Regions from separate parts of the Enterococcus sp. DIV0756 genome, predicted to be linked through region 3. Evidence: riboswitches for the same ligand, from Rfam matches in the RefSeq annotation. Region 3 holds a riboswitch; each other region holds the start of a gene.

Evidence for each region. Region 3 has a riboswitch for magnesium ahead of IGI44_RS17400 (LCP family protein). Riboswitches for the same ligand answer to the same signal wherever they lie in the genome.
Region 1: another riboswitch for magnesium. It lies ahead of IGI44_RS02425 (GNAT family N-acetyltransferase); the one in region 3 lies ahead of IGI44_RS17400 (LCP family protein).
Region 2: another riboswitch for magnesium. It lies ahead of mgtA (magnesium-translocating P-type ATPase); the one in region 3 lies ahead of IGI44_RS17400 (LCP family protein).

Annotation. Positions count from the first base shown of each region.
Region 1 is NZ_JBIOLF010000001.1:493,581-496,867, reverse strand. Features, by position in the region: gene mgtA (magnesium-translocating P-type ATPase) at 1-889, opposite strand, end outside; gene IGI44_RS02425 (GNAT family N-acetyltransferase) at 1,089-1,520, opposite strand; M-box (ykoK) riboswitch at 1,966-2,135, opposite strand; gene IGI44_RS02420 (helix-turn-helix domain-containing protein) at 2,570-3,287, shown strand, end outside.
Region 2 is NZ_JBIOLF010000001.1:1,821,908-1,825,194, forward strand. Features, by position in the region: gene mgtA (magnesium-translocating P-type ATPase) at 1-1,162, opposite strand, end outside; M-box (ykoK) riboswitch at 1,335-1,499, opposite strand; gene IGI44_RS08855 (nitroreductase family protein) at 1,524-2,267, opposite strand; gene IGI44_RS08860 (PLP-dependent aminotransferase family protein) at 2,268-3,287, opposite strand, start outside.
Region 3 is NZ_JBIOLF010000002.1:206,983-210,269, forward strand. Features, by position in the region: gene IGI44_RS17395 (Nramp family divalent metal transporter) at 1-913, opposite strand, end outside; M-box (ykoK) riboswitch at 1,325-1,492, shown strand; gene IGI44_RS17400 (LCP family protein) at 1,575-2,699, shown strand; gene IGI44_RS17405 (LysR family transcriptional regulator) at 2,817-3,287, opposite strand, start outside.

The DNA of each region.
Region 1 (3,287 bases), on a different contig from region 3:
CCGATAAGCCGAACAAGAAGGCTTCCATCCAATCGCCTTTGGTCAAGCCATTGATTACAATGACTGTAGGTGCCATTAGCGCCATAAATTTGATGAAGATATACGAAGTCTTCTTGATTCCCACTTCAAAATTCGTCAAATCGGGCTTGGTACTCAAGGATTTTGCTACATCGCCAAAAAGCGTGCGATTTCCAGTTGCGATCACGACCCCTTCCGCGCTTCCGCTAATGACATTGCTTCCCATGAAGACCATGTTTTCATAGCTAGTCTCAGAATCTTGTGTGACAACATTGCTCTCTGCTTTTTTTTCAACCGGATAGCTTTCTCCAGTCAAAGCCGATTGAGAAACAAATAAATCCTTTGTGACCGTTAAACGGACATCCGCTGGAATCATATCCCCAGCAGAAAGTTTTACCACATCACCACAGACGATTTCCTCAATCGGAAGCTCAAGGAATTGATTTTTTCGTCGCACCGTCGCTGTGACTTTCACTAAAGATTTTAATTTTTCAGCGGCTTGATTTGAACGAACCGATTGGATCAATGTCATCGTTCCGCTAATCATGACCATCGTAAAAATAATTGCACTGCCAAAATAATCCCGGTCTGCTGGAGCAGCGATTACTACATCCGTTGTAAATGACGTTAACCCTAAGCCGATCAGTACCAATGTAAATGGTGTAATGTATGCTTTTAGCACTTCCAAAATGAATGGCGTCTTTTTGCCATATGAGATTGTATTGTCTCCATATTGTTCTCTGGCAATATCGGCTTGTTCTTCCGATAAGCCTTTTTTTGATGTATGAAATGTTTCAAAAACATGTTCTGCTGTTTTTCTAGCAAACAGATCATAATTTACTTTTTGAGTATTCTTAGTTACTTTTTCCACTGTTCTTACCTTCTCTCCAAAAAAAATTCGCCATAATCCTATCCCAATCATCAGATAGATAAGAATGTTTCCGAATGTTTTCATTTTTATTGCCTCCTAATGTGGGCTCACGGAGAGAAGAAGGAGCTAAAAACAAATAGACAAGAATAATTTGCCGATGCTCCATTCTTCATTTATCCATAAACCCGATCTTCGCGAACTACTGTCGTCCATTTGTTTTCATCTCCTTTGTATTTATTCGACTCAAGGGTTGTCGAATGTCTTTCTTAAACACTTTCAAAATCAATTGGTCTTCTTGATATTCGTAAGGCAATTCTTGATAAGCCAGCTTGTCATAAAAGCCCCAAGCTTGTTTCCTGCCTGTCAAAAAAATAGTCGAAAAGCCGCATCGATGAGCGATTTCCTCCGCATAGATCATCATTTTTTTCCCCAAGTGTTTGCCCTGCGCTAGCGGGTCAATTGCAACTTGTTTAATCTGAACGAATGAGGATGTTACAGGATGCAGCAACAACGTTCCTACTACTTCCTCTCCATATCGCACGACCAAATGAATATCCTGCTTTTCTTCAATCGGTGCTTCAAATAAATACGGTTTTCCCGCGCTTTCCTTCAACACTCGATTCCGAAGCATCAATGCTTCCCGATAAAATAGACTGTTCCATCTCACTAACATAAACACTGTTTTACCATGATGATTCCTCCTTTGTTTTTGATTGAAAAATAAAATAGATGGTTGTTGATGATTAGCAACTGTTGAGGAATTCATTTCTCACGTATAAGATCAAAACTACGACTGAACTTTTTTAGCAGAAACTGTTGGCAGCTAGCTCCTATTTAGGAATTAATCGTGCTAAACAACTACTTATGCTTATAAAGCTAGCTCATAATCACAGTATGGATTTTTTCTAACGTAAAAATTCAACAGATTTTCGTACGCATACCATTTTACTAATCTACTAAAGTAGAAAGTAAAACTGGCAACTGCAAAAAGTTGGACTCGCAAAAAAAGGCCTTTCGCTTTAAAAAACTCAGCGAAAGGCCGTAAAAAATCCATCTTAAATAAAAGACAAATACTCTTGTCGATCTAGTCGTTGAGTTTTGGCACTATACAACGTAAAGACAAACATCTTAGCTACCTTAAGAAAAGCCTTGTATTCGACAATTCCTGTTCTACCCATTGGCGTCTCTCGACATTTTTGGGCAGTAGCCTATGTTTGCATAGGAGCCTCACCTAACAAATCATATTCTATTTTTCTTTTCAAAATCTAACAAAATAAACGAACATTGTCAATAGGTTCTATAAAAAGTTGTTAAAAATAACTTTAGTTTTTTATAAAACCCGTATTTTATCTAATAATTACAGGGAACTAATTATTTCCATTCATTCTAGAATAATTAGTGATTCCAAAAATTTTACAACATTTCATTTTTTTGAAAAAAACGAACATTAAAGATAAAACGCCCTCCGTTCCCAAGAAAAAAAGATTATTTTTAAAGAAAAGCAGTTCATTGTATCTTAACAGTCAGATTTTCCGAATATTCAAATCATTCGAATCTTTCTAAAATAAAGACGAAGTTTCATCCATGCTAAAATTAATTTAACTTATATTTAAACACCCATGATAATTTTTTACTGCTATCTTCAACTTTTAAGAAATTCAATAGAAAGGAGTGGCTTTTATGTACAGAGATCTTTTTATGACGAATCAGCAACGAAAAAAAGTGCATTTTTTTAAACAAATGGAGGATTATCCTGCGGGTGAATACTCCGTACATACACTTAGTCAAAAATTCAACTCCAGCTATCCGCCATTTCTTCAGATGCTTCAAGAGCTAGATGACTCATTAAGAAAATTAAATGAAGCACCGCTATTGATTGAACCTTCAAAAGTCTATTGGGAGAGCGACTCAAGCAGGTCCAATACCTTCTTAATTGAGCAGGTAAAAAATTCCATTCCTTATCGTTTTTTATTGACCTCTTTGTTCTATCCCGAGAAAAATTTGAAGGATTTTAGTAAAGAAATTTTTGTGAGTGAATCAACGATTTTACGGCGCTTACATCCCCTAATGGATCATCTCGCGAAGTGCAATATTCGGATCAATTTTTCTAAAATGGAACTGACAGGCCGTGAAGCGGTTATTCGCTTAGTCTACATCAAAACATTATGGGCAGCCTCATTGGGAGAAGATATCAACTTCAGCCCACTTTCTTTTGAAAAGGAAGAGGCCTTGTTGAATGAGATACATTCATTACTGCCTTCGCACCTTCATCCAAAATTAGCCCGTTTGATGCTTTGTGTCAATCGGTTGCGAAATGAGCAAAAAAATTACTTGGGCGAGGCCCCCTTTGAAGACCTGTTGTTCTCTCAGACAAAGCCGCTGTTAGAACACTATTTTT
Region 2 (3,287 bases), on a different contig from region 3:
CCATCAAATTTTTCCAACCCGTTTGATACGTAGAATTCATAAATGCTAGATCTAGCACTTGTTCATTTTCATTTCCTAATGGGTCGAGATGTTGAACTAAAACTACCCGATCCTCCGTAATCGTCCCAGTTTTATCTGTACATAAAACATCCATGCTGCCTAAATTTTGGATTGAGGCTAATTCTTTCACAATGACTTTGTGTTTCGATAACGTTAAGGCTCCTTTAGCTAAGTTAGAGCTCACAATCATCGGCAACATTTCTGGTGTAAGTCCAACAGCTACAGCAATTGCAAAGAAAAAGGCGCTACTCCAATCCCCTTTCGTTAGTCCGTTGATCAAGAACACTAACGGAAATAAAATCATTACCATCCTCAGTAACATTTTGCTTACTTTAGTTAAGCCTATGTCAAAAGAAGTTTTTCCACGTTTTGACGTCGCATTTTTGGCAATATCACCGAAAAATGTTTGTTGACCGGTTTTTAAAATAATTGCTTTTCCTTGACCGCTTAAAACATCGGTTCCCATAAATACCAAATTGGTTAAATCCAAAGCCGTTGTTTCCTCTGTTAAATCTTTGTCTTTTGCGAGATATTTTTCAACAGGCATCGATTCTCCTGTTAGCGATGATTGGTTGACAAAAAGATCTTTTGTCCAAATCAAAACGGCATCCGCCGGAATCATATCGCCGGTTGCTAACGTTAAAATGTCACCTGGTACTACTTCATCCATCGGAATTTCTTTTGTCTCTCCATTACGTGTGATGGCAGCAGTATTCTCAATCATTTCTTTTAATTCAATGCTCGCCTTTTGCGAACGATATTCTTGAATAAAAGTTATTAAAACACTTGCCAAAATCATAATCGACATAACCACAGCTGCTTCTATATCGTTTGTTAATAAGGAAACAATTGCTAATGCGGCCAAGACATAAACGAAAGGATCGTTAAATGCTTGTAAAAATAATAAAAATCCTGGCGTTGGTTTTTGCGCCGAAACTTCGTTTGGACCGTACTCTTCCAAACGGCTTTGCGCATCCTCTTCAGATAATCCTTGTAAAGAAGTTCGCAGATTAAGAAAAAGATCGCGATCAGACAGAATCGCTAATTTTTTCAATTCTTGATCCTTGTTGACTTTGCGAGCAAGAAGGTTTTTTTTGTTCATCATAATGGTTCCTCCTAAAATTCAGGCCAACCTCAGTCGCCCTCGAGTAGTTACTTTTCGGTCGACTATCGTCATGATCCATCTCCCTCACATCCTTTCCATTTAACTAATAGACACTGACTTGGACACACAAATAAAGCGCGCACTCGAAAATGAGCACGCGCAAAAGTTTCATTCATGTTCATCGTCGAGCTTTAGCACTATAGGGCGTAGACAGATTTGTCAGCTACATTATGAATCACCTTCACGATGATCCCTGTTATACCCATTGGCGTCTCTCGACATTTTTGGGCAGTAGCCTGTGTCCATATAGGAGCCTCACCTAACAATTAATTTAATTTTCATCCTTACTATAAGGTACTTACCTATCAGTGTCAAACTTAACACCGAAAAATTTGTTAATTTTCAGAAACTCATCCACCTTTTTATTCGGAGTGTTACTAAAATAGTCGGCAAACTTTTTACTCCATAGCTTTGTTTCCCGAGCTTCAGCAAATTTCTCCATGGTCTCATCATACGTTTCAATTAAAGAATAATCGTAATCTTTATAGGTATCATAATGGATGACGGCTTGTTCTGGTAATCTAGGTTTTACCTGCATTTCCACATTCGGCTTTCCAATACTCAAACCAGCAACTGGCAATACATAATCAGGCAGCTTTAATAATTCGCTGACCTCAGCAATATCTTTGCGAATTGTCCCAACAACTACAGAGCCTAAACCTAATGCCTCAGTCGCGATCACGGCATTTTCTAATGCTAAAGCTGCATCGGTGACAGCCGTGATTACTGGGTCAAATCCTTCATTGATTCGATACTCAACCCCATAGTGTTCAGCAACTTTTTGTGTTCGTTTCAAATCTGCTACAAATACTAGAAAAACGGAACTATTCAGTACATGAGGGTTTCCAGGATTCATTGCTACTAGTTGTTCACGAATCCCCCGATCCTTAACAACAATAATGCTGTACATTTGGCCGTTCATCCAGCTTGGAGCTTGCCGGCTAGCTTGTAAAATTTTTTGCAGCTCCTCTTCTGATAATTGATACGTTTCATCAAAGTTCCGATACGTCCGATGTTGATTCATTACTTCTAGCGCTTCCATCTAACTCCTCCTTAATTCCTTTGAGATTGCTTGCAATTTGATAAAAAACTCTTGTCTCGTCTTTTTAGACATGCGAGTATAATTTACTCTCATTGACATTGTATCATTACTAAAAAGAAATGAGGGCGCGATCAATAATTTTTCCTGTAAAAAAATCTCCCAATCTTTTCGCGTTAAATGTTGGTGTCGCCATGTCAGATATACATATATGCCGCCTTCAATCTTTGAAATACTCCAATCACCCGCGATAATTTTTGACTGATCAATAAAAGCCTGGGCTTTCTGCTTTAAAGCAACAACTAATTCTGCCTGATTTTGTTCAAATAATGGATCTGTTAATGCCGTATGTGCGATTACTTGAGGAAAAATGCTGATTGAGAAATCCATCATTTGTTTAGCATCAGATAAGCGTTGAATTAGCTTCTGATCTGCGACAATCCATCCAATCTTGATCGAAGAACCAAATATTTTTGAAAGGGAACCTAGGTGAATCACCTGGTGTGGTGCAAGTTCTTTTAAAGATGGTGGAATTTTTTTGAAATTCATTTCGCTAAACACTTCATCTTCTACGATCGGCAGCTGGTATTTGAGACTGAGTTCGATTAATTCATTTCTGCGTCTTTCTGACATCGTCGTTCCAGTAGGATTTTGAAAAGTTGGATTCAGAATGATTAACTTAATTTTTTTTGTCAAAATCAATTGCTCTAATTTATCAATTCTCATTCCCTCTTTGTCCATTTCAACACCGTACAACCGTACTCCAGCACTGGCAAAAATTGGTAATGAATACAAAAATGAAGGATCTTCAATTGCAACACTATCACCACTTTGCAACATCACTTGTAATAATAAAAACATGGCCTGCTGACCACCAGAGGTGATTAGTACTTGATCGGACGAAACGTCAATTTTTTGTTCTAATTTGATTCGTTTACAAATAACTTGTTGTAAAGGGCGGTACCCTAACGAACTTTGCTTTTTTTCTTCTAACAATAATTCTTCCCATGTATAAGATGGAAA
Region 3 (3,287 bases):
TTCCGGTTCTGAAAACTGCCACTCCCATAATCAGCAACAAAGAATTCACAAAGAAAGCCATCGTTAATTGAATATTTGAGTCCCATTTAGAGAAACGTAATGTACGTGCAATATCCTCTTGATCTTCATGATTGATTTTTCGACTTTGAACAATCGAAGAATGTAGATAAAGATTGTGCGGCATAACTGTCGCTCCAATAATTCCTAATGCACCAGTCAAAGGTGTTTGACCTGCGACCATATGTGTTGTAGAGAATGCTTCCGATCGCGGTATTAATCCTTTAAAAACAGCGTGCCATTCCGGTCGCGACAAAGCAACTTGATAAGCAAAAATGACAAAAATCACGACGATCAACGCTACAACAATCGCTTCGATTTTTCTAAAACCGATTTTCGTCAATAATAGCAATAGTAAAACATCAAACACTGTAATAAATACAGCAAGAAACAACGGAATGTGGAATAGCAAGTATAAGGCAATAGCTCCCCCAATTACCTCAGCGATATCCGTTGCCATAATCGCTAGTTCAGTCAATAGCCAAAGTACGATCCCCAATGATTTACTGGTTCTAGCTCGAATTGCCTGCGCTAGATCCATTTGGGAAACAATACCTAATTTCGCTGACATATATTGCAGCAGCATCGCAATTAAACTAGAAATAAGAATAATCGACATTAAGAGGTATTGAAAGTTTTGCCCTCCGGTAATAGAAGTCGACCAGTTTCCAGGGTCCATGTATCCTACCGCGACTAAAGCACCTGGTCCTGAATAGGCGAATAATGTTTTCAAAAAACCTACATCTTTTGGAACTTCTATTGTTCCATTGATTTCCTCCAGCGATGGACCATTCGCGTATTCTATTAAATGATGTTTCTTGTGTGAAAAATCTTTATTATTTTGTGAGTCATTCAATTAAATACCCTCTTTCATTAAATTTGCTTTCAAAAATTTTTAGGCACACCTAAAATATCGCAAGATCTTTCGTTAGGCAATAGCCAAATTGATGACACTTACTCCAAGGACAATCCCGTTAGCCATACAAAATGTTATGTGATGCAGATGATTTCATCGTCAATACACTTCGTCAGGTCTTCTCTCTACTCTACTCATGAATTGTTTATAAAGTTATTTTAAAACGATCAAAAGATAGCTAAATCGTTTTTTTATAAATCGAAATATCCCCTTTCCGATATTTCCGTAAAGCCTTTTCCTTTATATAGCAATGCTAATCCAATCAATTCTTTTTTAAATATATTATTAAGAAAAAACATCCGACTATTTTTATTTTTAATAAATCGTTATTATATATTCAACCGAAAGCGAATATAACCTTGTTAGGTGAGGCTTCTATGCAAACATAAGCTATTGCGCAGAAACATCGAAAGATGCCAATGTGTAAAACAGGAATTGTCGAATTAAGGCTTTTCTAAAGATAGCTAAGAGTTTTCTTTACGTTGTATAGTGCTAAAACTCAGACGATGAGAGGACATAAAAGGATTGCCTTCTTATTGTGTATAAGAGGACAATCCTTTTTGTTGATAAAAAAATAGTTCTAATGAGAGGAAGTTTTACCATGAAACGAGCGCAAAAAATTATTTTACTTGGTCTCACATTAATACTGATGTGTACCATTTCAGTCTCTGCCTATTTTCTATTAGTCAACCAACATTTAAGGAAAACCCTAGACAACGGCTATCATCCGATTAAAAACGAGTATCATGCGGCAAAGAAACAGGATGCGGAATCTTTTCTGGTTATGGGTTTAGACAACACCATCGAAAGGAAATTAGGAACAACGAGAACCGACGCGATGATGGTTATTACCGTCAACAACAAAACCAAAAAAATCACCTTTTGCAGTCTCCCGCGAGATAGTTTCGTCCCGATCGCGGCTAAGAACTATCGTGGCAATCAACGGATTGAAGCGGCCTACACTTTTGACGGACCAACCGCTTCTGTGAATACGGTAGAAAAATTGCTGAAGATTCCAATCGATCATTATTGTGTATTTAATTTTTTATCTTTTATTCAGTTCATTGATGCAATCGGTGGAATCGATATCAACGTCCAGCACTCCTTTGACGGTGTTACAAAAGACGGCCCAGGTGCCATCCATTTCGATGAAGGGAGACAGCATGTTGATGGCACAAAGGCCCTCTCCTATGCTCGCGAACGTCATAGCGACAACGATATAATGAGGGGCTTTCGCCAACAAGAGATTATCCAATCCGTTGGAAAAAAATTGAAATCAAAGGATGTTGTCAAAAATTTGACAGGTATCATCGACTCCTTTGATAATAATATTCAAACCGATATCACGACCGATCAATTGCTTAAACTAATAGAAAGTGGATTGATTTATAACAATTATGAGAAACAAAGACTCACCTTTGATTGGCGAACCTTTAGCAATCAAGGTCGCAGCATGGTTGAGCTCTATCCGGATAGCATTCAATATGTCAGTCATGAATTGCGGGTAAGTCTCGGAATCGACAAAAAAGACGATCGTGATAAAAAATCATTTGTCTTTCACACAAATGGTCAATATCTCTATCAAAGCGACTATTCTGTCCAAGATGAAGCAGCAGAGGAAAAAGAATCTACTTCTCTGAACGGCAATGTCTATATTGGAACACCAGGTAATACGGAAACTGGAACGCTGCCTACCGTAAAAACCAAAAACGGGTTTGTTCCTTAAGCAGAAAATGATTTACCAAACGAAATGAACGTTCTATTTTGAACAAAAAAATCAGCGTAAGTAAGTGTTAATTGCACTTGCTTACGCTGATTTTTGATCTACTTAAATAGATTTTTCTTAACGGATACCATTTCCTTTGAGTTCAATTTCTTTGAATGTTCGCTTTAAATCATTTTCTACTTCCTCAATATCAAAAACCTGTTGGCTGTTCTTATTTTTGTATAAATAATAATCCAAGCTTAACGCACTAGGCAACGTAAGAAAGCCAATCGATTCATTTGCCAGAAGTTCCTTTTCTATTGCATGAATCACAAAAATTGCCTTTTTCTCATTCAACCATTTATGAATCCCTAAACTATCATGGCAATAAAGGTATTCAGGATCAATATTAAAATATTCAGCTGTCCTTTGAGTTAACTGTTGATGCCCCACATGATCGGTCAAAATGATAAAAGGAAATTTTTCTAGATCCTCTGCTGCCGCCTGTCTCAATTCATTCGTTACCAGTGATTGATTAGCCGCCAGTAACATTTTCGAACGAATTAGTGAACAGCGCTCAAATTGTGGATCATCCATCAGGCAACTAGT